One region of the Gottfriedia sp. NPDC057991 genome, then DNA from elsewhere that is predicted to be linked to it. Evidence: riboswitches for the same ligand, from Rfam matches in the RefSeq annotation. Region 1 holds a riboswitch; each other region holds the start of a gene.

Region 1 (11,220 bases):
CCACGACGTTCAATATCTCTAACTTCTTCTGTTAAAGGATCCGTAATCGATTCAGTCGCACCATGTTCTAAATTAATTTCATCAACGTATTTGATTAATTCAACTACTTGTGAATCTGATAAGTAATCTGTCATCCATCCACCAAATTCGCTTGTAATATTAAATTTCCCATCTGAATATGCTCCAGCTCCACCAAATCCATTTGTAATTGAGCAAGCTGGTAAGCAACCTGAAAAATCTTTTTTTCCTGCAGCAGGCGGACATTTTTCAATTTTCTTTTGTAAAATTGGGCAATGTCTTGCGAATATATCATGTCCTTTATCAACAAGTAGTACTTTAGCATTAGGCATTTTTAAAGTTAATTCATAACATGTAAAGATTCCAGCAGGTCCTGCTCCAACAACGATCACATCATACATCTATATATACCTCCAAATAAGGTTTAAATTATTTCATTTGATCAACCTAAAATAGAATACCATCAATCAGAATGCGTTTCAAGTAAAAACACGAACATTTTTTGTATTATTTTTAAAAAATATTCGTTTATAAACAAAGTGAAACCTTTTCATTAGAAATTACCATATGCAAATTAGCTTTATTTATCCAATATTAGACAATTCAAACTTAAAAATCAATTAATTGACATCAGACTATTATAATTAAACAATTTGTCGATTTCATCCTAATTTAACTAGAAGTTAATGATTGAAATACGAAAATATCCTATTAGATAGAATCACAATCACACCAAGTTGAATAGTTATATAAATAACAGATATTTTATATTGGAGATGGAAAAGATGCTAGAAGAAAATATAAAGGAAAAGGATGGGAAAGATCATTATCAGAAAACTAATTTAGAAGATGAGGAATTACAATCGAGTCTTGAGAGAAAAATTGTTGCTGCATCTTGGGTTAAGGCAGTTGCACAATTATATGAAACGATTACATTATCAAAATTATATTCAATCGACAAAGATCCAATCTTTCAAGGGAAAAGAGATATCATATCGGGAATGTGGATTGGTACAGCTGGTCAATTATCCGTAGCTTTTTTCGTTTCTAAGCAATTGTTCACTTCAGATAAATTAGATTTACTTGAGTTACAAAGAAGAATTGTTCTTTCCGATTCAGTTCAAATAGTTGGGAACGCATTGGCACTTATTGGTGCATCTGAGGTAATTCAAGAGGAAATTGGTGATGGGGAAATATTCCTTACTTAGTCTTCTACACTAAATAAAAAAGTAACGCAAAATCAAAAAATATAAAGTGAATTAATCCCACAAGGAAATATGATTCCATTGTGGGATTAATGTTTTTCTCGAATTGAACGGATATTCTACCGTTTTCATCTAATTATTGTTCGTTTTTCAATTCTTTTCGGCCAAATACAATTTTATTTATTGGATTTTCCTATTCCTTTCACTTTACTATTGCTCCAGCTTTTAATGCTTTTTGGAAGCTTGCAATCAAGTCTTCAATATCTTCTAAACCAACGGACACTCTTATTAATGTATCTTTAACGCCTAATCGTTCACGAACATCGAGCGGTATTGCAGCATGGGACATTTTTACAGGATATGAAACAATTGTCTCAACTCCACCTAGTGAAACTGCAACTGCAACGTTTTCGACTGATTGAAGGAAACTTGTCGTTTGTTCAATCGTTTTTAGTGTAAATGAAAGGACTGCTCCTCCTCCAGTAGCCTGCTCAAAATGAACATCGTGACCAGGATGACCTTTTAGTCCTGGGTAATAAACATCCTCAACTTCTTCTTGTTCTAAAAGCCAGTTTGCTAATTTTGATGCAGTTTGTTCATATGCATCCATACGAACTTTTAGGGTCTTTAATCCTCTTAATGTAAGCCAACAGTCCTGTGGACCTAAGATGGCTCCGAATGAATTTTGGATTGTGTATAAATCACTTGCAAGTTCTTCTGAATTTACGACCGCTAATCCTCCGATTACATCGCTATGACCTGCAATAAACTTTGTTGCACTATGAACGACAATATCAGCTCCTAAGTCTAATGGTCTTTGTAAATATGGTGATAAAAAACTATTATCTACAATGACAAGGATGTCATTTTCTTTTGCAATTTTAATTGCACTACTTAAGTCAGTAATTTTCAAAAGAGGGTTAGAAGGTGTTTCTAAATAAAGTCCTTTTGTATTTGGCTTTATTCCAGCTTCAATCTCTTGTAAATTAGAAGCGTCTACAAAGGTAAAATCGATTCCGAAACGATTTAATACTTTTGTCGCTATTCTAAATGTCCCTCCATAAACATCTTCACAAATGACAATATGATCTCCAGCTGAGAACAAAGATAATACAGAAGAGATTGCAGCCATTCCTGATGAAAACGCAAAGCCACGTACACCATTTTCTAATTTTGCAATTGTATTTTCTAACGCTTCTCTTGTTGGATTTCCACTTCTCGCATAGTCGTACTTACCAAAATTCTCTATATCAAATTGATGAAATGTTGATGTCTGATAAATTGGTATACTCAATGCACCTGTCACCTGATCAATTTCATTTCCGTTATGAATTAGTTTCGTTCCAAATTGCATGCTCATCACCCCAATGCATTTTCTAAGTCATTTAATAAATCATCAATATGTTCAATTCCAACTGATAATCGTAGTGTATGGTCATCTAGACCAAGCTTTCGTTTAAATTCCTCTGGCATTTCTGAATGAGTTTGCGTATGTGGATACGTAATTAATGATTCAACACCACCTAAGCTTTCTGCGAATGTAATGACTTTTACACTTCCTAAAACTTGTTCAACTAAACTTAAATCCTTCACTTTAAATGAAATCATTGCACCAAATCCAGTTGCCTGTTCTTTAATAATTGAATATCCCTTATGCGTTGGTAATCCTACATAATATACTTCAGTAACATTTGGATGATTTTCTAAAAACTTCGCAAGTACAATCGCATTTTTTTGACTGTATTCCATGCGTAAATGCAATGTTTTAATACCTCTTAAGATTAACCAAGAGTCAAATGGAGCTAATGTTGCACCTGTTGATTTTTGATAATAGCGAATTCGTTCATTCGTATTTTCTGAATTCGTTACGACGAAGCCAGCTAGTGTATCATTATGACCACCTAAATACTTTGTTCCACTATGAACAACAACATCTGCCCCTAATTCAATTGGTCTAAAGAAATAAGGAGTTAAAAATGTATTATCGACAATTACAATAATATCTCGTTTTTTTGCAATCTCTACTACTCTTTTTAAATCAGTTACTTTCATCATTGGATTTGAAGGTGTTTCAATAAAAATTCCTTTTGTGTTCGGTTTAAGTGCATCAAGAATATTTTCAATTTCAGTCGTATCAACAAAATTATGCTCAAGTCCATATGGCGAATAAATTTCTTCGAATAAGCGATATGTACCCCCGTATAAATCATCTGAAACAATTAGATGATCACCCTTTTTAAATAAGCTTAATACTGCAGTAACGGCTGCATTTCCTGTTGCGAATGCAACACCATAATTTGCACTTTCTAATTTTGCAACAGTATTTTCGACTTCTTCTCGAGTTGGATTTTGTAATCTTGCATAATCATATCCAGTCGATTGATGAAGTCCTGCATGTTTAAATGTAGCAGATTGATAAATTGGATAACTAATTGCACCAGTTAATGGATCATATCCTTTGCTACCATGCACAGCTACCGTTTCAATCGATTTTTTATTCGTGTTTAAAGCCTCTTTTGTGTTAGTCATTATAAATCCCCCATTTTAGTCAAATAAAAAAACCACTTCCTAAAAAATAAGAAGTGGTTATGTCTGTAAAATAAACATATCGCTCTTATCTTCCAGGTTTTTCACCTGCAGGATTTAGCACTTTCTAGTATTTACTAGAGTTGCCGGGTTTCGTCGGGCCAGTCCCTCCACCGCTCTTGATAAGATTATTTAATTATATTGTAAGTATATTAAAAACTCTGATTATTATCAATCGTTTTTTTTGAATTATTTAATTATTAACTCTTACTTCCATTCTTCAGGTACTAAACTTCGATAAAGTGAACTCTTATATCGATCATCAATTAGTAATAAAGTCCCTTCATCTGATTCAGATCGGATAACTCTTCCACCCGCTTGCATTACTTTATTCATACCTGGAAAGACATATGCATAATAATACCCATTTTTTCCAACCGAATTAAAATGCTCCTTTAAAATATTTCTTTCTAAACAAATCTGTGGCAATCCTACACCAACTACTACGACACCGTTTAATCGATCACCCTTTAAATCGATTCCTTCAGAGAATATGCCACCTAATACAGCAAAGCCAACTAACGTTTCCTCATTTAGACTATCAAACTGTAAAAGGAACTCCTCTCGTTCAATTTCAGTCATACCATTTTCTTGAACGATTGTTTTTATGTTAGGGTATTTCTCTTTAAATAAATCAACACTTTGAATTAAATATTGATATGACGGATAAAAAACTAAATAATTACCTTTTCTTTTCGTAATTTCTTTATACACGGAATCAATTAATCTTTCTAAATTTCTTTCACGATCTTGATATCGAGTTGATAGCGGATCAATTGTTACTTCCAGTTGTTCTCTATGAAAAGGAGAATCGATTGAAATTGTATAATCGCGACTTTGATCACCAAGCATATCTTGAAAAAATTGTATTGGCGTTAAAGTAGCTGAAAAATAAATTGTAGAGCGAAATCTTTTTATGACGTCATTTATTACTTTAGAAGGATCAAGGCAAAATAACTTTAAATGAACTTCACTTTTATATAGTTCATAGTAGCATACATAATTTTCATCAAAAAACTCCGCGATTTTGACGAAGTTGAGTGACTCAAAATATGTTTCAAGTAGAAGTTGTTTATTTTCGTCCTCTTCCATTTCCTGTAATTTTATTTCTACGATTTCATTAAATGTATGTAGAAGTTCTAGTAAATCCTCATCTATTTCCTTTGAAACTGGGGTTACTACGTCCTTCCATTTTTTTCTCAATTCAATAAATCGCTTATTTATTTCATTTATTATGGCATAAAGTTCATCTTTTAAATTTTTATACCTATTCTTCAACTCTAAAAATTTAGATTTGAATAGACTCGCAGAATACATTTCTCTTGCACGATCAACAAGATTATGAGCTTCATCAATTAATAAAACTGAACTTCGTTTATGTTCATCAAATAATCGTTTTAACGAAACCCTAGGATCGAAAATATAATTTACATCGCAAATAATCGCATCTGAAGAATTTAATAAATCTAATGAGTATTCAAATGGACATACCGTATGTTTGCGTGCATATTCTTCTATTTTCTCCCTGGTTAGCGCTTTTTCCGATGAAAGAATATCAAGAACAGCATCATTTATCCGGTCATAATAACCATTGGCAAATTCACAATAGTCCTTTTGACACATCGTCTCTTCTTTAAAACAGATTTTATCTTTAGCTGTAATCGTCGTACACTTTATACAAAGTCCTTGATCTGTCATTCGCTTAAATGCTTCTTCAGCAACAGTCCTAGTAATCGTCTTAGAAGTTAAGTAAAACATTCGATTTATACTATTTTCACCAATACTTTTAACCGTTGGAAAAATAGTTGAAACCGTTTTTCCAATTCCGGTTGGTGCTACCGCAAATAAATTATTACCTTCTTGAATCGTTTGATATACCGCACCCGCTAACTTTCTTTGACCTTTTCTGAAAGAAGGAAAGGGAAAATTCAATTCGTTTATTGTCTGATTCCTTAACTCAATATGATCGTATTTCCATTTAGCAAAAGGATAATAAATTTCCAGCATTTTGTATAAGTAATTTGTTAATTCATCCTTTGTAAACAAAAGATCGAAGCTTATTTTTTGCTCAGTTAAAATATTCATATATGTAAGTCTAAGTGTAATCTTTTCAAGCTGTAATTCTTCACAAATAAAATATCCATAAACTTTTGCTTGAGCCCAATGAACAGGATATGAATTTTCATTTATTTCATTTAAATCCTTCAATGTTGATTTAATTTCTTCTATTATATATTGATTATCATTAATCAATAATCCATCACAACGGCCTTCTATTTGAAACACCAATTGATCCAATGTTATGGTGCCGGATATAGGTCGTTCTTTTACATCCTGTTCACCATATTCTCTTTGGATTTTTTGGTGTGCCTTTGTTCCTTCAATTAATGGAACCGAACTTTTATATGTTACATTGATACTACCCGCTGTATGAGCATACTCAACTAGCGTTCGAACTGAAACCTTTACACAATTCTCCAAGTGAGTACCCTCCCTTTTTTACATTTTATCATAATTCTTCTTTCTTGATTAAGAATGAGAAGTAACAATAAAAAAGCTCAAGTAAAAATAACTTGAACTTTTAGCGATCAGAATGCAATATTCAACTAGCAATATAAAACTTGAATATTATATTTTCTGTAAAATTGTAATAATCTCTCCATGTCATCTTTTATTGCTTCTAGTGGTACGACAATGGCTTGCATACTTGTAAAGTAAATATAAAAGTAATTCTTCGTGCCTTTTATTTGAACGATATCATCCCACTTTATTTCATGAACACTTGATTGTGTAATTTCTTTGATTCCATTCTCATCTACCTTTAGAGAATGTTCACCGAATAAAGATTGATCGTTCTTTTCAGTTAAATGCTTAATCATTTTGTTTTTTGATGAACGGTAGAAATACTTTGGAAAATAAATGAACCAAACAATGGCTGCTAACGAAAAGGCAAGTAAATAACCAAAAAGCGGTTGTTTGAAAAGAAAGGAAATTAAAAATGGTATTACTAAATAGATTAAACTCACAGCAATTCGTTGATTAATTAACGACTTTTGAACAGTTTTTGAGTGTTTTAAATGATGTAAATTAAATTCAATATAATCATCCAAATTAATTTCAAAATTAAGTTTCATACTTGACCTCCATTTTCACAAAAATATTAATTCACTATTATTTTAACATTAGAAAAAAATAGAAAATAAAGATATTTTATCTACTTATATTAAGTTGACTTTTCAAGATTCATAGAATTAATTCTTATATTAAGAATTCGTAATAATTCATTTCCAAAGTTCTAAATTTAAATTTTTGGCATAAAAATGGTTGTCCTCTCGGAGGTGCAAATAAGTCTTAGAAAATCGCAATTAAACAGTGGACTGCAAATAAAATCTGAGAATCACAATTAAAATTGGCAAAACTGCAATTAAAATTTGAGAATCGCAATTAAACTTGATAAAACTGCAATTAAAACATTAATAATCGCAATTAAAATTAAAAAGTACCCATACCAGTTAAGGTATTATGACCTAAAAACATCCACAAGCAGATTATTTCAAATAGAAAACTTGTAATATGTCTTGTATCGAATAAAAACTTGATAAGAGCCTGCAAAAATATCTAATAAAGATCAATTAGATCGACCACAAATGAAAAAACGCCGTTGAAATACCCCCATCTTTAGCACTTATACATTTTACAATAAAAAAGGGCTGCCCATTAGTCAGTTAACCTGACTTTTGAGACAGCCACAATCTAAACAACACAGATCAATTATGCTCCATCATTAATGAAGCTATATTGCGCCATGTATAACTTATAATAATGTCCTTTTAATGCTAATAACTCTTCATGTGTACCGCTTTCCTCGACATTTCCGTTTCCGATTACCATAATTTTGTCGCAGTCACGAATTGTAGATAATCGGTGGGCAATGACAAATGAAGTACGTCCTTCTAATAGCTTTTCTATACCATTTTGGACAAGCTTCTCTGTATGTGTATCGATATTTGAAGTAGCTTCATCTAATATCAAAATTCTAGGATCAGCTAGTAGAGCACGAGCAAACGAGATTAATTGTCTTTGACCTAATGAAAGTCTTGAGCCCCTCTCATTTACATCCGTATCATACCCATTTTCCATTTTAATGATAAAGTCGTGAGCATGGACTGCTTTAGCTGCAGCAATTACTTCTTCATCTGTAGCATTTAATTTACCGTATCGAATATTTTCCATAATCGATGTTGAGAATAGGAATGTATCTTGTAGCATAATTCCCATTTGACTTCTAAAGGATTCTAAATCTACTTTTTTAATATCGTTTCCATCAACTAAAATTTCACCTTTTAAAGGATCATAGAATCGGCTTAAAAGTGAAACAATCGTTGTTTTCCCTGCTCCTGTTACGCCTACCAATGCAATTTTTTCACCAGGATTTATTGTGAAATTAACATTTTTTAATACTGTAGAGTTTTCATCATAACCAAAAGTCACATTTCTAAATTGAACTTCACCATTAATTCGTTCGATTGGAGGTGCATTTTCTTCGCTAATAATTTCTGGATCAATATCCATAATGTCAAAAATACGATCAGCTGCCGAGAAGTTTGATATTAATGTATTATAGAAGTTTGATAAGTTCATAATTGGACGCCAGAACATGCCAATATACATTGAAAATGCGATTAATGTTCCAACTTCAATTTCTTGACTAGTTACAAGCTTATAACCAACATAAAATACAATTACAGTACCAACACCCCATGAAAGCTCAACTAATGGCCAAAAGAAGTCATTCATTTTTACTGCTTTCATGAATGAACCCATTAATTCAGAAACCTTTTCTTTGAAGTCTTTTTCTTTATCCTTTTCTTTTGCAAAGGATTGAACTACTTTTATACCTGAAAAATCTTCATGTATAAACGCAATTAAATTTGAACGTTTCTTTCGGTAATCATCCCATCTTTTACGTGCACGTGTTTCAATATAAAACATTGCAGCTGCCAAAAATGGAAGAATAGATACAGATGCGATAGCGAGTTTAACATTTAAGATAAACATTACGATCGTAACGCAAACTAAACTTAGTAATTCCGGGATTAATGTTTGAATACTTTGGTTAAATAAATTTTGGAGGGCACTAATATCCCCCATTACTCGAGCCAAAATTTTTCCTACTGGTCGATTATCAAAAAACGTAAATGATAGTTTTTGAATATGTGTGTAAAGCTCATGACGAATATTTACTAAAATATTATTCGTAACGGAGCTAATCATCGTCCAACGTGTTTTTGAAGCAATCATGGCTACGGAGTTTAATGCTAATAATACAACACCAATTACGATTAGTCCTTTTACGTCATGATTTTTAATATTTGTATCAATCGCTACCTTTAGTAAATAAGGATTTAATATCCCAATTACCATTACAAATAACATTAAACAAATAACGGTAAATGTTTTTAATTTATAAGGTTTTAAATAAGTCCCAAGCCTAAGAATAAGCTCGGTTTTACTCCGATTTAGTTGGTCTTCATCACGATTTATCGTATTTTGTGCCATTAGACCACCCCGCTTTCTACTGTTTCAAAATCTTTGAACTGTTCTTCGTAGACTTCAAAGTATCTACCCTTTTTATCAAGTAATTGTTTATGATTTCCTTTTTCAACTATTTCTCCATTTTCAACAAATAGAATGACATCGGCATTTTTCACTGCTGAAATACGGTGTGCAATTATAAATGTTGTACTATGTGAGAAACGTTTATTTAAATTGTGTAATAATTCATACTCCGTTTCCATATCTAATGCAGAAGTTGCATCATCTAAAATTAGGATTGGAGCATTTCTTAGTAATGCGCGGGCAATTGATATACGTTGTTTTTGGCCACCAGATAAACCAATTCCTCGTTCACCAATTTCCGTGTTGAATCCTTCTTCTAGCTCTTCAATAAAGTCTAGACAACATGCAATACGGCAAGCCTCACGGATTTCATCCATAGTAGCATCTTGGTTTCCTAGTTTAATATTATTTTCAATCGTATCTGAGAAAAGGAATGTATCCTGAGAAACTAGAGACATATTTTGACGTAAAGATGTTAGATTAAAATCTTTAACATTAACGCCATCTACTAGAACTTCTCCTTCAGCCACATCGTATGAGCGACCAATTAGATGAAGAATTGAAGATTTCCCAGCACCTGTCGTTCCCATAATGGCTACTTTACTACCGCTTGGAATATATAAATTAATATCTTTTAAGACAATTTCATCATTGTATTTAAAGCTCACATTTTTATATTCCACTGAACCGTCAACTAGATTAGGTGTAAATGCACCTTCTTTGTTTTCAATTGCTGTTTTACGATCTAAAATTTCAAAAATCTTCTTCGCAGAAGCTTGGTTTTTAGAAAGTACATCTGTTAGCCAGCCTAACATTCTCATCGGCCAAATTAAGTTCCAAATATATCCACTAAATGCAACTAATTCACCTAGCGTCATACTATTTTGTAAAACGAAATATCCACCGATAATAATCATTGCTACAAGCGCAATATTTGTTAAAAATTCAATATTCGGAAAATATTTACGCATTGTTTTCGCTTGAGCCATATTTAAATCATAATATCCACGATTCATTTTCAAAAATTTCAACGTCTCATGCTTTTCTCTAGCAAATGCTTTAACCAATCTTACGCCCGCAATATTTTGTTGAGCTGTTGTATTGATTTCAGCTGTATGGTCACTTATTTTACCGTAACCTTTATTAAGTAAGCGATTTAAACGCGTCCCCATATATCCTATTGGGATCATAATTACTAAACAGATAAGTGCCAACTTCCAATTAATTACAAATAAGATAACTGTACTAAGAGTAAAATAAATAATATTTTCAACAAACAATCTTAATCCAAACGCAATTGTTTGCCAGATATTTTCCACATCTTCATTAATTCTCGAAAGTAATTCACCCGTATTCATCGAGTCAAAATACTTAAACTCAAAGCTTTGAATATGCTTGAACATATCATTTTTAATATCTTCATGTACCTTTGAACTTACTAAGTCATATAAATATTCTTTTACATAACCAAAAATTGATTTAATGATTGTGACACCTATAATACCACCAATAACTGGTACTACTACTGATGCTTTTCCTTTCGTAATACCATCATCTATTAGAATCATTTGTAAATAAGGAATTAAATGATCCACACCTATTACTAAAACCATTGAAATTGAACCAATAATAAATGAAAGCTTATGCCTAAAGACATATTTTAAAATTCGAGACAAATTTATACCTCCCTTGTATCAATTAACCTAACTCTACGCAACCCTCCACTTTTTTTGACAACAAAAAGGCCATGGGAATATTTTCCATACCCCATGGCCATAAAGAAACGTTTCGC
Region 2 (11,220 bases), on a different contig from region 1:
AAGATTAATGACATCATGACCATTACCTATTGACTGATTTACTTTTTGGACTAGTGAAGCAAAAAATTGTTTTGGTAAATTGTTTAATAGTTTACTATGATTCAAGTTAATCACTCCAAAAATATAATAAAATTAATTTGATTAGATCGTTTCTTAACCGAATGATTTTCATGAACGACTGTTGCAATAACTTTCACCATCATATATGCTCGATTTAAAAATGTCTATAAAATTTAGAATAGGGTGAATAAATTGTGATTAAAATTGCGTGTATTCAATCTGACGTTATTTTAGGTGAATCAAAGTCTAATTTAGAGAAAATGAAAACTCAAATAAACGAAGCTGTTAAAGAAAATGTACGTGTAATTGTATTACCAGAGTTATGGACAACAGGCTATTGTCTGGAAGAAATTGGCTTGCACACAGGTGAACAAGAAGCGGTTATTTCTGAACTTCAGTCCATCGCAAAATCAAATAACGTAATATTGATTGCTGGGTCGTTCCCGATTGCAAGAAAAAATGGTGTTACGAATACGTTAATTGTTATTAGCAGCACTGGCGAATTAGTAAAAACTTATGATAAAGTTCATTTGTTCCAGTTAATGAACGAGCATCACTATCTTCAATCAGGGGAATCAGATGGACTGTTTGAAATCGATGGATTAACGGCTGCAGGTTTTGTTTGCTATGATTTGCGTTTCCCTGAATGGATTGGAGCTCATTCTCAAAAGGGTGCAAAAGTTTTATTTTTTGTCGCTGAATGGCCAATTCAAAGAATGAATCATTGGGAAATCTTATTAAAAGCAAGAGCAATCGAAAATCAGTGTTATGTTGTTGCTTGTAATCGAGTAGGAAAAGATTTAGCGAATACATTTGGTGGAGGATCAGTGATCATTGACCCTTGGGGAGAAATAGTTTCCAAAGGCAGCACGAATGAAGAAATCGTATTTGGCGAAATTGATCCGAAAAAAGTCGATGAAATACGCGGTACAATCCCTATTTTTGAAGACAGAAAAGAAGAAATTTACAAAAAGTTTCAAAAAAGTAATTGACAAATTAAAAATCTATAAACTAAAATACGATTATAAAATCAAATATGCGAACTCTTATTTCGAGTAGGCGGAGGGATTTGGCCCGACGATGCCCAGCAACCGACCATAATACCATTGTGAAATGGGGCGTATTGTTTACGCCTGAGCTTAAATGCTCAGTAAGGCACGGTGCTAATTCCAACAGAAAAGAAATTTTCTGGTAGATAAGAGACGAAAGCCAATTAGTATTGCCTCTTTTCGTCTCGGAAAAGAGGCTTTTTATTTTGCAAAATTCAAGGGGGATGAATTTAGTGACTGTCATTGAACGAAAAGAATATAGACCGTTAACAGAAGCAACTGCAATTACTTATATACAAAAACTTGGATATTTTAAAAATGAACTATGTGAATGTATCGAAATCGGGGATGGGAATTTAAATTTAGTATTTAAAGTTAATCCAGTAGGAAGCGAGAAGGGGTTAATTATAAAACAAGCTCTGCCATATGCAAAAGTTGTTGGTGAAAGCTGGCCACTTACATTAAAGCGAGCTACGATCGAGAGTAATGCGACAAAAATATACAATGAGTTAATCCCATTACATGCACCGAAAATTTTAGAGCATGATGAAGAACAAGCCGTAACTGTAATGGAGGATCTTTCTCACTTACAAATTTTACGAAAAGGTATCATTGAGAAAAAAAGCTATCCGTTTTTAGCTGAACATATCGGAGAATTCTTAGCAAAGTCATTATTTTTCACTTCAGACTTCGGAACATCACCAGCCAAGAAAAAAGAGTTAGAGTATTTTTTTAATAATCCCGACTTATGTGATATAACAGAAAATCTTGTTTATACAGATCCATTTTTTAACAGTGAAACAAATAGTTTTGAAGAAGAATTATCAGATGAAATTCAAGAACTATGGAATGATGCAGATCTACAAATTGAGGTTGCGAAACTAAAATTAGATTTCTTATCGAAAAAAGAAGCTTTATTACATGGTGATTTACATACGGGAAGCATTTTCGTATCTGAAACAGAAACAAAAATAATTGACCCGGAATTTGCTTTTGTAGGACCAATCGGTTTTGATTTAGGGCAAATTCAGGCAAATTTACTTTTTCAACTTTTCAGCCGTACTGAACGAAAAGACGAAATCATTGAACATATTTTAAACATTGAAAAAGTTTTTAATGAAACATTTATTCGACTATGGGAAGAGCATAGTGTTAGACCATTTAACCAAAAAGCTCTAATTAAAGAAAAACTAGAAGGATATTGGGTGGATGCAATTGGGGTTATTGGATGTGAATTAATCCGAAGAAGTATCGGTCTTGCTCACGTTGAAGATATAGATGCACTGGAACATAATCAAAAAATTGAAGCAAAGAAAAAAGTCTTAAAATTCGGAGTTTATTGTATAAAAAATAGATTTACTATTAGAAATATTGGAAATTTAATTAATGGATTGGAGTAATAATCGATGACTACATTACAGCAAATACCTGAATCATTACAATGGAACGGTGAAAGTTTAAAAATTTTAGACCAAACAAAATTACCAACTGAAATACACTATTTTGATGCAACGACATTATTAGATGTACGTGAAGCAATCGTAAAATTACAAGTAAGAGGAGCACCAGCTATTGGTTTAGCAGCTGCATATGGACTTTATTTAGGTGTTCGAGAACTTGAAACTGAACAAATTGATGAATTTCATCAACAAGCACGATTATTAGCAGATAAACTAATTAGTGCTAGACCAACTGCAGTAAATTTAGCATGGGCTGTTGAGAAACTAATTGGATCTAGTAAAGAAGCAGTGACTGTATCCGAAGCTAAATTAATTATAATGGAAGAAGCGATTAAATTACATTTAGCAGATGAGGCAACTTGCAAGGAAATCGGTGAAAATGCTTTAACATTATTACATGACGGTGCTGCAGTATTAACACATTGCAACGCAGGGAGTATTGCGACAAGTCGATATGGAACAGCTTTAGCGCCACTTCACTTAGCAAAAGAAAAAGGCTGGGAAATTTCAGCTTATGCAACAGAAACAAGACCAGTATTTCAAGGTGCAAGACTGACATCATGGGAATTAAACCAAAGTGGAATCCCAGTTACATTGTTAACGGATAATATGGTCGGCTACTTATTACAAAATAAAAAAGTTGATGCAGTAATAGTTGGAGCTGATCGCATTACTGCTAATGGGGACACTGCAAATAAAATTGGAACATTACAATTAGCGATTTTAGCTAACTTTTACCAAATCCCATTTTATGTAGCCGCTCCATTATCAACAATCGATTTATCAATCGAATCAGGCAGCGAAATTGTAATTGAACAACGCGATCGCACTGAAGTAACACATATCGGAAATGTTCAAATTGCCCCTGAAGGAATCGATGTACTAAACCCAGCGTTTGACGTGACACCGAATGAATTAATAACAGCGATTATTACAGAAAAAGGAATTGTTTCTAGCGATTATAAAGAAACGTTTAAAAGTTGGGAGCAAGAGTCATGAAAAAAATTATTGCAACACTATCAATCGCATCAGTATTATTAACAGCTTGTGCAAATGAACAAAATGCAGTTTCAACAAAAAATCTGAAAATGCTAGTACTGAAGTAAGGAAAGTATCCGCAAGTAGCAATGCTGAAATTCCTGAAGCAATAAAAAAGAAAACAAAAATTGCTTTAATTATGGAGTTTTCAATTGGAACTTTTTCTTCACAATATATCGATGGCGTGAAAAAACAAGTTGGGAAATTTGGCGGAGAAGTACAAGTATATAATGCTGATAATGATTTAGCAAAGATGGCCTCCAATTTAGATACAGCCGTCAATTCAAAGGTTGATGGAATTTTAATCGATCATGGACGAAAAGAAACATTAGAAAAAGGTGTGAAAAAAGCATTAGCTGCAGGCATTCCAGTTGTTTCTTTTGATAGTGATCTAAATATTCCTGGTGTTACAGTAATTGACCAAGATGACTATAGTTTAGCATGGAAAAGTTTAAAGAGTTTAGCAGAAGGATTAAACGGAAAAGGGAATATCGCAACAATTTGGGTAGGCGGTTTTACACCGATGGAACGCAGAAAAGTTATTCTTGATGCATTTTATAAACGTTACCCGAATATAAAAGAGGTTGCTAGATTCGGAAAAGCAAGTAGTAATACGATGCTTGATACACAAGCACAGGTAGAAGCATTATTAAAGAAATATCCTAAAGGTCAGCTTGATGCTATTTTTGCAACTTGGGATGAGTTTGCAAAGGGTGCTACAAAAGCAATTCAACAAGCTGGACGTAATGAAGTAAAAGTTTACGGAATTGATTTAAGTGATGAAGATCTTCAATTAATTCAAGAGAAAAATTCACCTTGGGTTACTTCAGCTGCAAGTGATCCGGGAGAGATTGGCGAAGTTCAATCTAGATTCCTATATCAAAAAATAGCTGGAGAAGAAACGCCAGATATTTATTCTTTAGAACCTAAATTAATAGAGAAAGATGAGCTTCCAAATACTTCAATTAAAGTTAGTGATCTAAGAAAATATAGTAAAAACTGGATACCTTCACAAGCTGCAACTTCACCATGGATGGAGAAATTAGATAAGGGGAACTAAAGATGACTATTCAACTAGAATCTGTATTTTTTAGTTATGGAGAATCAGAGGTACTGAAAGATATTAATTTTACAGTCAAATCTGGAAAAATAGACGGTTTGGCTGGTTTAAATGGTGCAGGTAAAAGTACGTTAATGAAGATTCTAGCTAATAGAATTCAGCCAACAAATGGTAAGTGTAAAGTAAGTGAAAAATCAACAATCGCATATGTCCCACAAGAAGTTGATGAGGGACTTGTGCAAGGATTAACAGTAATTGAAAATTTAACGATTGCATTGAATCGAGAAAATAAGAATTTCTTCTTCTCAAAAAAGAAAAGTGTTGAATTTGTTCAAAATCGACTTTCAAAATGGAATTTGAATCTACCATATTACAAACAAGTAAGTGATTGTTCAATTTATGAAAAACAATTTATTTTAATTGCAAAAGCACTACTAAATGATGCATCCTACTTCCTATTTGATGAGCCTACTTCTTCCCTAGGAAATACTGAAAAAGAGCAATTTTTCTCATTCTTACATGATTTGAAAAGAATGGGGAAAGGTATTGTCGTCATTTTACACTCAATTGGTGAACTTGTTAAATTTACAGATGAATTAACGGTATTAAGAAGTGGAGAAATCGTGTATCAAGGTAGCTCATCGACATTAACTGTGGAAGAAATAATCGGACAAATGTCTTTCGGTAAATTTTCATTTAAAAAAACCATAAAAGAGGCTAATGAACCAGCTTTTCAGTTTCGTAATATCCGATTAAGTGAAACGAAACCTTCTATTAATATAGAAATAAATAAAAATGAAGTAATTGCCATTTATGGTGCAAATGGAAATAAGAAAACGAGTTTAGCAAAAACAATATGGGGCAATCGAAGCCAATATGAATTAATAATAGGAAGAAACTCATTTTTGATCAAGTCTCCTCAGCATGCATATAAACAAGGAATTGCATTTGTACCAGAGGATCGAAGAAAAGAAGGTTTATTTCTAAATCACTCGATTAGAGAGAATATCTCGTTCAACAAAAGAGGTTGGATAAATAAAAATCTCGAAATTAAGAGTTCTCAATCCTTAATCAATACTTTAAGTATTTATCCAAAGGACACTGAAAAAGAAATTTTACACCTTAGTGGAGGAAATCAGCAAAAAGTAAGTATAGCAAAATGGATCTCACCGAATTTGAAGTGTCTTATTTTAGATGAACCACTAAAAGGTGTTGATATTTATGCTAAACTACATATTTTCCAATACATAGATGAATTTTGTTCTAACGGTGGTTGTGTTATTTATTTCACGAATGATATTGAAGAAGCTAATGTGATAGGTGACAAAATTTATACAATTATTCAAGGTGAGTTATTGGAGGGGATACAATGACGCAATGGGCACAAACACAAGGTAGAAGATTATTTTTGGATTTTGGAGCGGTACTGCTACTTCTAGTCGTTATTGCATTTTTTTCAATGACATCGAATTCCTTCTTATCTTATAGTAATATTTCTGATATTTTAAGATCGATTTCAATCGTAACATTACTGGCGATTGGAGTTACGTTTAGTTTAATCATTGATGGTTTAGACTTATCAGTTGGATCAACCGCGAGTTTAAGTACGGTTACAGCAGCTTATTGTTTAATTGTTTTTAGACAAGAGCTATTAATTACACTATTAATTCCAATTGTTTTTGGTTTAATAGTTGGATTATTAAACGGTCTGTTTATAACGAAAGGGAAATTACCGGACTTATTAGTTACTCTTGCTATGATGTTTGTTGTAAATGGTTTACATTTAACCTTAACAAAGGGTTCCTCGATCTATGAAGGAATGACAATTAATAATGAAGCAACTACAGGTCATTTTATTCCTTCGTTTTTATATCTTGGGCAAGGGTCATTTTTTAATATCCCAGTTGCAGTCATAATAATGATAATTTGTATTTTAATTACACACTTATTTTTAGAAAAGACTACTTGGGGAAGAGTATTCTTCTTTATTGGAGGAAATAAAACTGCTGCATACTTATCAGCAATACCCGTAAACAAGTATCGTGTTTATGCTTATATTATTAGTGGGCTTTTTGCATCACTTGGTGGGATTTTACTTGCTAGTCGAGTTGGTACAGGGCAAGTTTCAGCAGGTACACCATTATTAATGGATAGTATTACAGCGGCATATATAGGAATCGCTATGTTTGGAAAAGGGAAACCAAATATAATCGGAACATTTTTAGGTGCGTGCTTAATGGGGATCCTTTTAAACGGATTCACGATGTTGAACGTACCATACTATGCGCAAGATATTATTAAAGGTATTTTATTATTAATTGCAATTTTGTTAGCAAAAAAAATTAAGAATTAGCATTCATACTGACCCAATTCGGATTAGCGATGATTGATAAATTGTCAATTCGAAGGACTAGTCAAATAGCCTAATATTTGAATACAAACTGTAATAATCTCCAAACTAATGGAGATTATTTTTTTTTAATAAAATAGTAGAATTTTAACTAATATTGCATAGAATAAAAAACAAATATTTTCATGTTAGATTTTCTAACATCGTATTGACAGATTATCTAACATGAAATAAAATACTTATAGATGAACGAAAGGAGCATTGCTATGAATGATCAAGTAAGACGCTCAACGCCACTTTTCCCAATCGGAATAGTCATTTCGTTAACTGAATTATCCGCAAGACAAATTCGATATTATGAAGAGCATGATTTAATTCGTCCAGCTCGTTCTGAAGGTAATCGTAGATTATTTTCTTTCAATGATGTCGATCGATTATTAGAGATAAAAACTTTTATAGAACAAGGCTTAAATTTAGCAGGAATTAAAGAAGTACTCAATTTAAAATCGTCAGAAAAATCCAAAGAAACAGTGGTTCAACAAGTCATTGTTGAAAAATCAATATCAGATGAACAGCTTCGAAAAATGCTTCGTCAAGAGTTATATCAAAATGGTAAATTAGGTAGAACTTCTTTACGACAAGGAGATATGTCTCGATTCTTTCATTAAGTTATTGATTAAGTCCGGATTATTCTAGCTTTTATATTTATATGGGGGGAAATATAAATGAAAAAGGAAACGATTTTAAATAGTGTTGAAGAACACAGTCTTGAGTTTGTACAGTTATTTTTTACAGATGTAGAAGGGGTATTCAAACATTTAGAACTACCAATCACACAAATTGAAAAAATACTTAATAATGAAACTATGTTTGATGGCTCTAGTATTAACGGATTCACAAAAATTGAAGCAAGTGATATGATGCTTTTCCCAGATTTGAATACTTGGAAAGTCGACACTAACGAAAAAGTTGGACTCTTCATTTGCGATGTTTATTATCCGAATGGTACACCTTTTGAAGGTGACCCAAGAAATGTGCTTAAACGAGCAATTGACAAAGCGACTGACAAGGGATTTACTTCTTTTAATGTAGGACCTGAACCTGAATTCTTCCTATTTACTAAGGAAGGAAATCAGTTAGTTCCAAATGATAATGGTGGATATTTTGATGTAGCCCCCCTAGATAAAACAGTTACAATACGACGTGATATTACCAAAGCCCTTCAGGCGTTAGGTTTAGAAGTTGAAGCTTTACATCACGAAGTTGCAATCGGTCAACATGAGATTGATTGGAAATACGCACCAGGATTACAAACAGCTGATAATATTCAATTATTTAAAAATACAGTTAAAACAATTGCTGAAAAAAATGGTTTAGTTGCTACATTCATGCCAAAACCAATTTTTGGAGAAAATGGCTCAGGTATGCATTGTCATATGAGTCTAGGAAATGATAATGGTAATGCCTTTTATGATCAGCATGATTCAATTGGATTATCTGAAACAGCGCGACAATTTATTGCAGGTGTATTAACACATGCTCGTGCAAATGCTTCAGTTACAAATCCAACAGTTAATTCTTATAAACGTTTAGTTCCAGGCTATGAAGCACCAGTTTATGTAGCTTGGTCACAAAGTAATCGTACATGTACAATTCGTATACCAGCTGCAAGAGGTGCAGGTACTAGAATCGAAGTACGAAATCCAGACCCATCTGCAAATCCTTATTTAGCTTTAGCTGTTTTATTATCAGCAGGCTTGGATGGTATTGAAAGAAAATTAACACCTCCAGTCGAACGTAGTGAAAACCTGTACTTGATGGATGATGTAACTAGAAAAGCAGAAGGCATTGAAACATTGCCTGGAAGCTTACTTGAAGCAGTTACAGAACTTGAAAACAGTGAATTCCTGCAGCAAGTTTTAGGGAAACACGTATTTTATTCATTCCTTCAAAACAAAAAAGAAGAATGGGATGCATATCGATTACGTGTATCAGAATGGGAAAAAGAAACATATTTAAACTGCTAATCACTAAACTTAAAATAAAAAAAATAGAAAAGTGGAAGTAGTATATCTCTACTTTTCTATTTTAAAGTGTGTTAGACTAATTTTGTTTGTTGCATACGAAAGGGGAACTTTTATAATGGCTAAGTTTACAAAAGAAGATATTTTCCGTATTTCAAAAGAACAAAACGTAAAGTACATACGTCTACAATTTACGGATTTACTAGGGATTATCAAAAACGTTGAAATTCCAGTAAGTCAGCTTGAAAAAGCTTTAGACAATAAAATGATGTTTGACGGTTCTTCAATCGAAGGATTCGTTCGTATCGAAGAATCAGATATGTATTTATTCCCTGATTTAGACACTTGGGTAGTATTCCCTTGGACTGCTGAAAAAGGAAAAGTAGCTCGTTTAATCTGTGATATTTACAATGCAGATGGCACTCCATTTGAAGGAGATCCTCGTAATAACTTAAAACGTATGTTAAAAGAAATGGAAGCTTTAGGCTTCACAGATTTCAACTTAGGGCCTGAGCCAGAATTCTTCTTATTTAAATTAGATGAAAAAGGTGAACCAACTCTTGAGTTAAATGATAAAGGCGGATACTTCGACTTAGCACCAACTGATTTAGGTGAAAACTGCCGTCGTGATATCGTTCTTGAACTTGAAGAAATGGGCTTTGAAATCGAAGCATCTCACCACGAAGTAGCTCCAGGACAACATGAAATTGATTTCAAATATGCTGGTGCAATCAAAGCTTGTGATGACATTCAAACATTTAAATTAGTTGTAAAAACAATCGCTCGTAAACACGGTTTACACGCTACATTTATGCCAAAACCATTATTTGGTGTAAACGGTTCAGGTATGCACTGTAACTTATCATTATTTACAAATGGTAAAAACGCATTCTACGATGAGACTGGTGAATTAGGTTTAAGTGAAACTGCACGTCACTTCATTGCAGGGATCTTAAAACATGCTCCAAACTTTACAGCTGTTACAAACCCAACTGTAAACTCATACAAACGTTTAGTACCAGGCTATGAAGCTCCATGTTACGTTGCTTGGTCTGCAAGAAACCGTAGTCCACTAATTCGTATTCCTGCATCTCGTGGCTTAAGCACACGTGTTGAAGTACGTTCAGTTGACCCAGCTGCAAACCCATACTTAGCATTATCAGTATTATTAGCAGCAGGTTTAGACGGAATCAAAAATAAATTAGAAGCTCCAGCTCCAGTAGACCGTAACATCTACGTTATGTCTAAAGAAGAGCGCGAAGAAGTTGGAATCATCGATTTACCAGCAACTTTAGCAGCTGCACTTGATCTATTAAAAACTGACGAAGTAATCGTTGGTGCTCTAGGATCACACTTATTCGAACACTTTGTAGAAGCAAAAGAAATCGAATGGGATATCTTCCGTACTCAAGTTCACCCTTGGGAAAGAGATCAATACATGTCAGTATATTAATCAAATCAACCCTTGACGCTATTGGCGTTGAGGGTTTTTTATTTATGGGCAGTTTGTTTGTTTCAAATTAATAATTTTTATTGCCCATAAATTGCCCATAAAATATTTTTTACTATTTAAGGACATCTTCCATATTTTACTTGAATTTACTCTTTGAAGTTAGTATCAAGTTTTTTACATCATCCTTAAAATTTTTACCAGTATCAAAATTTTATTTTTCTGGGTATCTAGATTATTAAAAGCATAGTTTAAGTTATTGTTATGAACAGTGGAAGTATATGAAATTCATTGAAAATAAAAAAAGCACCTCAATTTTAGAGAAATTGCGGTGCTTTTATTGTTGGATTTGTTTTTTATTGACTAAATTGAATTATAATGTTCACAATTATTTCGTAAATAATTAACTTTTAAGTATATATACATATGATAAAATATTAGAAAATATTAAGAGATTTTTTAATATGTAGGATTTGGAAGATAGAACAAAATGAAAATAATTATAAGGTGAACACAATAAGACTTGGGACGTGGAATGAATTAAAGAAGTGAGCCTACTCGATATCTAATGCGAATGATCTTTTAAACTAAATTAAATTATGATATTTGGACTAGTATAATTAAAGTGCTGAGATAAAACCAAATTTTAGATGTGATTGTGGACATAATAATCATTGAACTGTATGACTGGTAAAAATGTTATTGCAAGCTCTGGAGTAGTAGTAACAA
Region 3 (11,220 bases), on a different contig from region 1:
ATGGATATATAAAAATGTTTAAATATATCTTAACAAAAAATACTGCTAAAATAAAAACGAAATCATATAAAGGGGATGTTTTGATTGAGATTATTGAATAAAACAGCAATCGTAACAGGTGGAGCTAACGGGATTGGAAAAGCGACTGTTCAAAAGTTTTTAGAACAAGGCGCTAAAGTTGTATTTACAGATATTAATGAAGAAGCAGGTAATAGAACATTAGACGAAATGAAGAAGATTTCTGATTATGTCGTTTTCATTAAACATAATGTACAGCTAGAAACGGATTGGATTAATGTTGTAAATGAAACAAAGAAAAATTTCGGTTCAATTGATATTTTATTCAATAATGCAGGTATTTTTAGTTCAAAACCTGTTACTGAATATGAAACAGAAGAATGGAATCGCTTACTTGGTATAAATGTAACAGGTGTTTTCTTAGGTATGAAGCACACTGTACCATTTATGCGTGAACAAAAAGGTGGATCAATCATTAATACTTCTTCAATTGCCGGATTAAAAGGTACTGCTAATGCAACTTTATATGGTGCAAGTAAAGGCGCTGTACGTATAATGACAAAAGATTTGGCTAAAGAAGTTGCTGCTGATCAAATTCGTGTAAACTCGATTCACCCAGGTGTAATTGAAACAGCTATGGGATCAGATCTAGCATCTAGTCTTAACGCATCTAATGAACAATTAGCAAAAACAATTCCTTTAAAACGACTAGGTACTCCTGAGGAAATCGCAAACTTAGTACTATTCCTTGCATCTGATGAGTCTAGCTTTATTACTGGAACAGAAATGGTCGCTGACGGTGGAATGACAGCTTAAAGCATTTCATTTTACAAATATAGACTATGTTAAATGGGGGGGGGGAAATATATGTTATTAAAAGATAAAGTTGCAGTTATTACAGGTGGAGCTTCTGGAATTGGAAAAGCAACTGCATTGAAATATGCAAAAGAAGGTGCAAAGGTTGTCGTAGCTGACTTTAACGAAGCTGGAGCAATTGAAACAGTAGAACAAATTAAAGTATTGGGTGGAGAAGCTATTGCATTCAAGGTAGACACTACTAAATTTGCTGAAGTAGAGTCTTTAGTAGATTTTACAGTTAAAACTTATGGAACAATCAACGTAATGTTTAATAATGCTGGTATTGGTGCAACGAATCTAATAAATGAATTTGATGAAGAAACTTACCAAAAAGTTATTGCTGTAAATCAACATGGAGTGGCTTACGGTATCGCATTTGCTAGTAAAAAAATGATTGAGCTTGGTGTAAAAGGTGTCATCATTAATAATGGCTCAGTTTATGGCTATCTAGCAAATAGAGGAGCACTAGCTTACAATGCTTCTAAAGGGGCGGTTGTGATGATGACAAAAACTTCAGCTCTTGACCTTGCTCCATATGGAATCCGCGTTGTTTGTGTAGCTCCTGGTTTTGTTAGAACACCAATCACTCATGTATTAAAAGAAAAAGGTGTAGAAGATTTATATAAAAATTTCCAAATGAGAAAAGAGTTTATTGAACCAGATGATATAGCAGGGATGGTTTGTTTATTAGCAATGGAAGAAGCAAATGTTGTAAATGGAAGTACTGTTATGTTAGATGATGGTCTTACTGGTTTTAAAGCACATGCTGAATACTAATTAATATTCAGTTAATTATTTAGACCATCTATAAAAATGTCCATTCGAATTGAAAGTACACTTTAGATATAACTGTGATCAGTTGTGTTTAAGTGTACTTTCTTTAGTTATGTACGGATCATTCTAGTACATCTTTTTCTTTATATACTCGTTATAGTTCTTCAAGTAATCATTCATTACGAAGCTAAGGTTAGCTTTATTTAGATCTACACAAAATACATGTTTAAATTCTACATTCACTTGAAATCGAATAGTGTTTATAAGATAATCTTTTTTTCAAAATGAGATGGTATCCTTTGGTTCGAGAAGTCCTTTCAATGGAGGAAATGCTTTAGCTAATCCAAAATGGATTAGCTAAAACAAATTCACCAAAGAGAGTAACCATTATTGGTGGAGGTATATCTGGTTTAGTTAGTGCATCACTTTTGAAAGAAGCAGGGCACCAAGTTACGATTATCGAGGCAAATAAAAGAATTGGTGGACGGATTTATACAAAAAGAGAACCCTTTCTTGACTACCAGTATACTGAACTTGGTGCTATCCCATCATTTCACCATTTAACATTTGCATATATAAATAAATTTAATTTAAAAGTAAATGAATTTATCAATAGTACGCCAAATGATTTAATTTACGTCAATAATATATTAACAAATGTAAAAAGTTACGAGATGGATCCGGATATATTAAACTATCCTGTCGCACCAAATGAAAAAGGAAAAAGCGCTATAGAATTACTCGAATCTGCAATTGGTCCTTTGGTAGAGTTTATAAGACAGGATCCAACAAAAAATTGGGATATTGTTATTGATAAGTTTGATCACTACTCTATGGAAAACTTTTTAAGATTTAATCCTTTCGGAAATTCTCTATCTTCAGGGGCAATTGATATGATTAATTCAATGATCGGTATAGAAGGTTTTCCAGAACTATCATTTACTGCAATACTAAGAGAAGTACTTATACTTATAACACCAAACTTAAAATTATATGAAGTTACAGGTGGAACTGACTTCCTTATAAGAGCATTTTTACCTCAATTAAAGGACAATATTATGCTTAATGAAAGAGTAAGTAAAATTATACAAGAAGATACAAAGGTAATCCTTTATTCAGAAAATGAAGTTCTTAATAGGCAAAGTCAACATGAATGTGATTATGTTATTTCAACAATTCCTTATTCTTTATTAAACTTTGTAGAAATTCTTCCTTATGAGTCTATTTCATATAAAAAATGGAAGGTTATAAGAGAACTACATTACGCGGATTCAACCAAGATTGCTATACAGTTTAAAACGAGGTTTTGGGAAAAGCTTGGTATCTTTTGGGGGAAATTAGTTACTGATTTACCTATTAAGTCTTCCTATTTCCCTAGTCATGATTTTGGAAAAGAAACAGGCGTAATTATCGCCAGTTACACTTGGGGGGACGATGCAGCAATTTGGGATAATATGAAAAATAATACTCGCATTGATAAAGCATTAGCTAATCTTTCAATCATTTTTGGTGATGTGGTTTATAAAGAATTTTTAGTAGGTTATTCGCAGAGTTGGACACAATTTTCATTTTCCGGTGGTGCATTTGTTATGTATAAACCGAATCAACAAAAAGAGCTCGGTCCCTATATTAGTTCACCAGAAGGAAGAATTCATTTTGGGGGTTCACATGCATCATCTACTCCTGGGTGGATGCAAGGGGCAATTGAAGCAGGAGTTCGGACTGCTAATGAAATTAATAATTTATAAGGATTTTATCTAACCCAACGACTCGTTGGGTTATTTAGTGTTTATGTAGAGTTCATGAAAAAGTAAAAAAGTATGAATCTGATATCTCGAAAAGGGAAAAACAGGAATTTGAATAGAATGGATATACATTAATTTGACATACTAAAAAAATATGAAAAGAAATAAAAGGAGGGAAGCATAAGATGAGAAGTCAACTTGCAGTAATAAATGCGCTTAAGCAAGAATTTGAGGGAGCAAAAGATTTAATTGTCCATTCATTTGAATATTATGAACAACAAATTTGTTTGATCTATCTTCAAGATCTATGTGACGCGGATAAAATAAAAACTGATATCATCCAACCACTTATGCTTTGTGATAAAGAAAGTAAATTTCTGTTACACATACTCTCCCTATCTAATTGTGAGTCGATTCAAAACAAAAGGTATTTAGGGGAATATATAATTTCTGGTAACGTGTTAATTTTCATATCGAATGGGATCTATTCTTTTAATGCAATTCGTGCTATGAATACTCAATCTGAAGAAGCTTCAGTAGAAACATCAGTTCAAGGACCACAAAAAGCTTTTTCACATGACCTCAGTACAAATATAGCGATAATTCGTAAAAGATATCCTTCCAATAAATTAAGCATTGAGTATCAAACAGTTGGAACAATCACAAAAACAAATATAGCAATACTTTATGATTCTAATTATGCAGATAAAAAGGTAATTGATGAATTAAAAAGTCGTCTTAAGAGGGTAAAGGTGGATGTAATACAAGCAGCTGGTCAATTAGAAAGGAAACTTTCTGATAAAAAGATTCATTTATTTCCTACCATGATGATAACAGAAAGACCTGATCGAACTGTTTTAAATCTTGCCCAAGGTAAGGTTATTATTGTTATGGATGGAACGCCATTTACTTTGATTACGCCTACTGTATTTTTTGATTTTATAGCTTCAATGGATGACTTATATCATTCTTTCTGGATAAAAAAACTTTTGCAATCAATAAGATATATTGCCCTTATTATAACATTGGTGTTACCTGCTTTTTATATTGCAATTACCTCGTATAACCCGGAAATATTAAGGTCCCAACTTACTTTGACGATTGCAGGTAGTAGGGCAGGAGTTCCTTATCCATCATTTTTTGAAGTGCTTTTTATGATGTTAGCTGTTGAAATGTTAGTTGAAGCTAGTATTAGACTACCACGAGTAATTGGCCCAACTGCTACGACTGTTGGTGGACTTATACTTGGTCAAGCTGCACAACAAGCACAACTTGTAAGTTCCATCATGATTATTATTACTGCATTTGTTGCCATTTCTAATTTTACGGTCCCAATCAGTGCAATGAGTTTCTCAATTCGATGTATTAGATACCCACTGATTATATTAGCAACTCTATTTGGGTTGGTCGGATTAGTTGGAGGTATGCTTGTACTTATCTGTTATTTTGCTAATAAGCGAAGCTTTGGGACTCCTTTTTTAGCGATTGAATGGGGATCTTCCGATAAAATTGAAACGATAACTGAGAACCCAAAGGGGGGGCAAAGCTAGTTGACCCGTCACTTTTACTATACTGTACTGCTAACAATGATGTTGAATATCATTATCAATGTACCAATGATTTTAATTGGCGAGCGTTTTAATGGGTCAATTATATCTATGGTGTTAAGTGTTTTGATTGGTGGAATATTTATTTATTTGTTTACGATTGGAATAAGTAAATTTCCTAATAAAGGATTGCCCGAAATTTTTAACAATAGACTACCTAAACTTGTTAAAAACATTTACTTAGCATTTTTAGGCGTAATGTGGTTGGCTGCAGGGGCATTTGTTTTAATTTCTTTCACATATATTACTGTACTGTATTTAAATACTGAGTTAAATATGGGATATGTTTTAGCTTTTTTTCTAGTTATTGTTATTTATGGCGCAAATTGTTATACAAAATCAATCCTCAACGTTATTGAAATAATGGTACTTGTAGCTACTCCAGTTGTTTTTTTTATCGTTTATAAAGCTTTGGCAAGCAATTATTTTTATTTCGTCCATATTAAAAGAATACTCCATTATTTTTGGCAAATGCCTAACTATAGTTCTATTTCAGCTGCTACTTATTTTTTTACAGGCTATATAAATCTAGCGATCATCAATCGTTATCTTGAAACGAAAAAGGTTGTTAAATTTCTGTGGATTTTACCTTTAATCGGATTCGTTGTAATTAGTTTTACATTTTTCGTCCCAATTGCTTTTTTAGGTGTGAAAGGGATTAATGATGTAGTGTTTCCTTGGGTCTTCATAACTGATTCTCTAAGAATGGAATATGGGTTTATCGAAAGAGTGCTATATTTGATGCTTTATATATTCCTTTTGTTGTCACTATTATTTAGCATATTAACATGGCATGTTGGTTTAAAACTATTTGAAGGAATGTTTTTTTATTATAATTTGAAACCTGCTAAAAAAAGGAAATTTTATGGATATATGATCTTTCTATTTTTTGGAGCCGTTACGATGACACTGCAGACATTTACGAACGAAAGAGAATTATTTGATCTGATTAAAATATGGCAAAATATCCGTTTTCCTGCTGAAGGCATGTTAGTAGTGTCAATTTTTTTCTTATCACGGAGGCAAAGAGCATGAACCGTATTTTAACGTTGTTGTTAATTATGGAATTAAGTTTTATGTCTGGTTGCCAATTACTCGATGTTGATAAACGTTTTTTTGTCGTAGCGATAGGAATCGATCATACAGATGAAAATGGCGTCTACCTTGTGTCAGTGAAATTAGCCATCCCATCAGCACAAATTGGAGCGGGAAAGTCTAATTTTCAAATTATTTCTCAAAAATCAACTTCAGTTTCTGAGGCCATTAGAATAATCCAATCTTTAGTAGATAAAAAATTAGATTTTGCTCAATGTAGGGTAATCGTTATCGATAAAGAGCTACTAGTTGAAAACCAAATTGATTTGATGAAGTGGTTTATTAAACGGCCAGATATTCAAGGTGTTGCTTATGTAGCTGTAGGAGAACCTTCTGCAAAAGAAGCTTTATCATGGAGGGTTAAATCAGAGAGATTAGCGGGTAACGCTGTTGTGTTAGCTTTTAATGAAGAATCAAATAGGTCACCATATGTAATGTCAGAGATACTTAATGATTATTATATGCGATTGATAGAAAACGGTATAGATCCATATTTACCTATTATTGAACCGTTCGATAGTTCCTTTAAAATTAATACTTCCGCAGTTTTTAAAGGAACAAAATTTAAAGCAGTATTAAATCGTGATGAAACAAGGATGCTTAATGTGCTCTTAAATCCCAAAGTAACAACATTAATTAATGTTGGAAAAGGAAAAAATCAATTTTACATAAGTGCTGAAAATACGAAAACTGACATGAAAATTGTTATGCCTAAAAATAAAAAGCCATATCTAGACGTTCATATAAAGGTAAAAGGATTTATTGAGGAATCTAATAAGACACTACATCAAGATAGAGAATTGAAAGAGTATGAGAAAAAAGCATCAATCATTATGAGCTCAAGAACAAAAAAATTTCTAGAGCGTCTACAGGAATTAAATGTTGATCCACTTGGACTTGGGTTAAACTTTCAAGCAAAATACGGAATGACAAAAAAAGAAATAAATAAGTGGAAAGAAATTTATCCGAAACTTGAATTTCGAGTAAAATCTGAAGTTAATCTAAAGGGTACTGGTACCATGTATTAAATTTTTAGATCTATGTTAAATAAATAATTTTAAAATTTTATTTTTTCAAATAAATACTAGGGTAAAAGCGCTTTTTTGATAAAAATGTTTAAATTCCTTTATTGACAATCTGTTTACTAGGATTTATGATTCAGTTAATGAAATTACATAACACAAACTTATCGAGAGTGACCGAGGGATCAGGCCCTATGACGTCCGGCAACCTCCTTATGAAGGAACGGTGCCACTTCCTGCAGAATGAAATCATTCTGATAGATAAGTCGAAAACAATTGTTTCCGATGCCTCTTTCTGAATGAAAGAGGCTTTTTCTTATTTATTTACATAGGAGGTTAACATAACCTTAGTACTTTGGTTTTGAGATGCATTTTATTAATAATAAACCCAACTTAACCAATGCGAAAACTAGACAATTTTAATCATAAAGGGGAGAATAGAAATGAAATATGGTTTTTGGTTACCGATTTTTGGAGGATGGTTACGTAATGTGGATGACGAAAGCATGCCACCAACATTTGAATATGCTAAAGAGGTCATTCAATCAGCTGAAAAATGGGGATACTCGACTACTTTAATAGCTGAATTATATTTAAACGACATTAAAGGGCCGGAGCATGATTCACTTGAAGCTTGGTCAACAGCAGCGGCGCTTGCTGCAGTAACGGAAAAAATCGAAATTATGACTGCGATCCGTCCAGGTTTTCATAATCCTGCAGTAACAGCAAAAATGGCTGCGAATATTGATCAAATCAGTAACGGTCGTTTTACGCTAAACGTCGTTTCTGCATGGTGGGCAGAAGAAGCTCGTCAATATGGCGGTATTTTTACTGAACATGATGAGCGTTATGCTCGTACAGAGGAGTTTATTGATGTCCTTAAAGGCTTATGGACAGAAGAAACATTCAATTATTCAGGTAAATTTTACGACTTACAGGATACGAAGCTTGCTCCAAAACCTGTTCAGAGACCAAATCCGATTCTTTATGCAGGTGGAGAAAGTGAAAAAGGAAAGCAAACCATTGTAGAAAAGTGCGATGCATATGTTATGCACGGTGGAACAGTTGAAGAAATTAATCAGAAAGTAACAGATATGAAGGTACGCCGTGAACAAACTGGCAATGCACCATTAAGGTCTTTTGGTATGGCTGCTTATGTTATTTGTAGAGATACAGAAGAAGAGGCTTTGGCTGAGCTAGAAAAAATTACGACTGTGAAAGATTCAAGCGGTTATGCAGGCTTTAAAGACTTCACTACAAAATCACAATTAGAGCAACAAATCCAATTACAAGATTACTCAGTTTCAAATCGTGGTCTTAGACCAAATCTAGTAGGAACACCAGAGCAAATTGCAGACCGAATTTTACAATATGAAGAAGCTGGCTTAGACTTATTATTATTACAATTTTCACCTCAACTTGAGGAAATGGAACGCTTTTCACAGCAAGTTATGCCATTAGTAGAACAAAAACGTAGTTTAATAAAGAACTAGAAAGGGGATTTAAAGATGAGCAAAGTATACGTAATTCATGAAAATAGTGAGTGGACTGTGCATTTAACAAAAAGATTAGAGGAGCTTGGCGTTCCTTATGAGGAATGGCATTTAGACGAAGGTACGGTAGATTTATCAACAGCACCACCAGAAGGGATCTTTTATAGCCGAATGAGTGCTTCGTCTCATACTCGTGATCATCGTTTTGCAGCTGAATTTACGGGGCAAGTATTAGCTTGGCTTGAAGCACATGGTCGTACAGTGTTAAATGGAACAAATGCCTTAAAGCTAGAAGTTAGTAAAGTTTTACAATATTTAGAGCTAAACAAGTATGGTGTGAAGACTCCTAAAACGATCGCAGCAGTTGGAAAGCAAAACATTATTAAGGCAGCTAATAGCTTTGCTGGACAATCATTTATTACGAAGCATAATCGTGCTGGTAAAGGCTTAGGGGTTCAACTATTCCATAGTATCGATGCTTTAACAGCTTATGTGGAAGGACCGACTTTTGAGGAACCAGTCGATGGTATTACACTGATTCAAGAATACATCCAATCACCTGAAAGCTACATCACTCGTTGTGAATTTGTAGGTGGAAACTTTGTTTATGCAGTTAAAGTTGATACTTCAGAAGGCTTTGAACTTTGCCCAGCTGATGCGTGCCAAATTGGTGATTTGTTCTGCCCAGTTGGAGAAGAAGTAGAAGAGAAGCCTAAATTCCAAATCATTGAAGGCTTTGAGGACGAAATTATAAATAAATATAAAGAGGTTCTAGCTAAAAATAATGTTCAAGTTGCCGGAATCGAATTTATCAGAAATGCTGATGGTACAATTTTTACTTATGATATCAATACAAATACCAACTATAACTCAGATGCAGAAGAAAAAGCTGGAAAATTCGGAATGCTCGAATTAGCTTCATTTTTAAAGAAGACTTTGGAAGAAAAATACACTACAACAGCAACGTCTTAAGAAAATCTATTTAGAATGACGGTAAAAAGCTCAGACCTACACGTAACAAAGGTTTGGGTTTTTTTTTGTTCAGTTTGTTAAATTTTTTCTTGAACTAAGAGTAATAGGCAATTATTTGAGAGGAATATGCTAACGATTAAAAATAATATATTGATAATATTAGATTGTAAGTTGTTATTAAATTTTGAGGCTAAAAAAGGTCAAATGAATTCGTACTACTTGATTTTTAAAATGTACTTTTAAGATCAAAAAGGGGGATACAAATGAAAAAGACTTTTTATTTAATGAGACATGGGCAAACATTATTTAATAAAAGAAGGAAGATTCAAGGGTGGTGTGATTCACCACTAACAGAATTAGGAATTAAACAGGCAGAGGCTGCTGCGAAATACTTTAAAGAACAAAATATTATTTTTGACCATGCCTATTGTTCCACATCAGAAAGAGCGAGTGATACGTTGGAGATCGTGACAGAATTGCCGTATACAAGATTAAAAGGATTAAAAGAATGGAATTTTGGAACGTTTGAAGGTGAAAGTGAAGATTTAAATCCACTACTGCCGTATGGTGATTTCTTTGTTAAGTTTGGCGGAGAAGACCAAAAAGAATTGCAACAACGAATTGCTACTACATGTCAAAAAATAATGGATGAAGATAATGAAGTAGTATTAGCTGTTTCTCATGGGGCTGCATTGAGAAATTTTATGAGGTGCTGGGAACATACTAGCTCTGTTACACAACAAGATCGAATTGGAAATTGTTGCATTTTGAAGTTTGAATATGAGAACAGGGAATTTAAATTAGTTGAGATTATTAACCATAATTTTAGTGAAGTAGTCCAACTATAGTTTTTTTAGGTTAATAGATTACATATTATTGAAAGTGAGGAAAGTAAAATGGAATACACAAAGCTTGGGAATACAGGATTAGAAATATCTAGACTTTGCCTTGGTTGTATGGGATTTGGAGATGCAAAACGTTGGATCCATCCATGGGTAATCGATGAGGAAAGTAGCCGTACAATTATTAAAAAAGCACTAGACTTAGGTATCAATTTTTTTGATACGGCGAATGTCTATTCAGATGGTACTAGTGAAGAATTTGTTGGTAGAGCTTTAAAAGATTATGCCAATCGAGATGAAATTGTTCTTGCTACGAAGGTTTATTTCCCTATGCATAAAGGTCCCAACGGTTCAGGACTTTCCCGAAAACATATTATGAGCGAAATTGATAAAAGTCTTAAACGCCTTGGAACAGATTATGTGGACTTATACCAAATACATCGCTGGGATTATAACACACCAATCGAAGAAACAATGGAGGCACTTCATGATTTAGTGAAGGCAGGAAAGGTAAGATATATCGGTGCTTCTGCTATGTATGCATGGCAGTTTTTAAAGGCTTTACATGTTGCAGAGAAAAATGGCTGGACCAAATTTGTCTCAATGCAAAATCATCTCAACCTCATATACCGTGAAGAGGAAAGAGAGATGTTACCCCTATGTAAAGAAGAAAAAATTGGTGTAATTCCATATAGCCCACTTGCATCAGGAAGATTGACACGTGACTGGTCAAATACGACGCTAAGATCTGAAACGGATGAAACTCAAAAATCTAAATACGGTGCAACTGAAAA

The links. A riboswitch is a leader RNA that binds a small molecule or an ion and turns the genes downstream of it on or off. The one in region 1 is predicted to bind S-adenosylmethionine.
Region 2: another riboswitch for S-adenosylmethionine. It lies ahead of mtnK (S-methyl-5-thioribose kinase); the one in region 1 lies ahead of ACFVR2_RS23550 (trans-sulfuration enzyme family protein).
Region 3: another riboswitch for S-adenosylmethionine. It lies ahead of ACFVR2_RS09120 (LLM class flavin-dependent oxidoreductase); the one in region 1 lies ahead of ACFVR2_RS23550 (trans-sulfuration enzyme family protein).

The regions. Positions count from the first base shown of each region.
Region 1 covers NZ_JBHVQN010000009.1:72,746-83,965, reverse strand. The annotation lists gene ACFVR2_RS23565 (NAD(P)/FAD-dependent oxidoreductase) at 1-419, opposite strand, end outside; gene ACFVR2_RS23560 (hypothetical protein) at 804-1,226, shown strand; gene ACFVR2_RS23555 (trans-sulfuration enzyme family protein) at 1,426-2,577, opposite strand; gene ACFVR2_RS23550 (trans-sulfuration enzyme family protein) at 2,583-3,752, opposite strand; SAM riboswitch class I at 3,835-3,938, opposite strand; gene ACFVR2_RS23545 (ATP-dependent DNA helicase) at 4,017-6,290, opposite strand; gene ACFVR2_RS23540 (YcxB family protein) at 6,416-6,943, opposite strand; gene ACFVR2_RS23535 (ABC transporter ATP-binding protein) at 7,581-9,368, opposite strand; gene ACFVR2_RS23530 (ABC transporter ATP-binding protein) at 9,368-11,104, opposite strand.
Region 2 covers NZ_JBHVQN010000006.1:96,541-107,760, forward strand. The annotation lists gene ACFVR2_RS19320 (pyridoxal phosphate-dependent aminotransferase) at 1-114, opposite strand, end outside; gene ACFVR2_RS19325 (carbon-nitrogen family hydrolase) at 258-1,052, shown strand; SAM riboswitch class I at 1,104-1,262, shown strand; gene mtnK (S-methyl-5-thioribose kinase) at 1,334-2,509, shown strand; gene mtnA (S-methyl-5-thioribose-1-phosphate isomerase) at 2,516-3,568, shown strand; partial or broken gene ACFVR2_RS19340 (sugar ABC transporter substrate-binding protein) at 3,565-4,667, shown strand; gene ACFVR2_RS19345 (ATP-binding cassette domain-containing protein) at 4,670-6,040, shown strand; gene ACFVR2_RS19350 (ABC transporter permease) at 6,037-7,020, shown strand; gene ACFVR2_RS19355 (MerR family transcriptional regulator) at 7,284-7,685, shown strand; gene ACFVR2_RS19360 (glutamine synthetase family protein) at 7,743-9,044, shown strand; gene glnA (type I glutamate--ammonia ligase) at 9,160-10,494, shown strand.
Region 3 covers NZ_JBHVQN010000002.1:318,670-329,889, forward strand. The annotation lists gene ACFVR2_RS09090 (SDR family NAD(P)-dependent oxidoreductase) at 85-834, shown strand; gene ACFVR2_RS09095 (SDR family NAD(P)-dependent oxidoreductase) at 886-1,653, shown strand; gene ACFVR2_RS09100 (flavin monoamine oxidase family protein) at 1,992-3,398, shown strand; gene ACFVR2_RS09105 (spore germination protein) at 3,581-4,945, shown strand; gene ACFVR2_RS09110 (GerAB/ArcD/ProY family transporter) at 4,946-6,037, shown strand; gene ACFVR2_RS09115 (Ger(x)C family spore germination protein) at 6,034-7,125, shown strand; SAM riboswitch class I at 7,281-7,387, shown strand; gene ACFVR2_RS09120 (LLM class flavin-dependent oxidoreductase) at 7,563-8,612, shown strand; gene ACFVR2_RS09125 (ATP-grasp domain-containing protein) at 8,628-9,584, shown strand; gene ACFVR2_RS09130 (histidine phosphatase family protein) at 9,848-10,432, shown strand; gene ACFVR2_RS09135 (aldo/keto reductase) at 10,481-11,220, shown strand, end outside.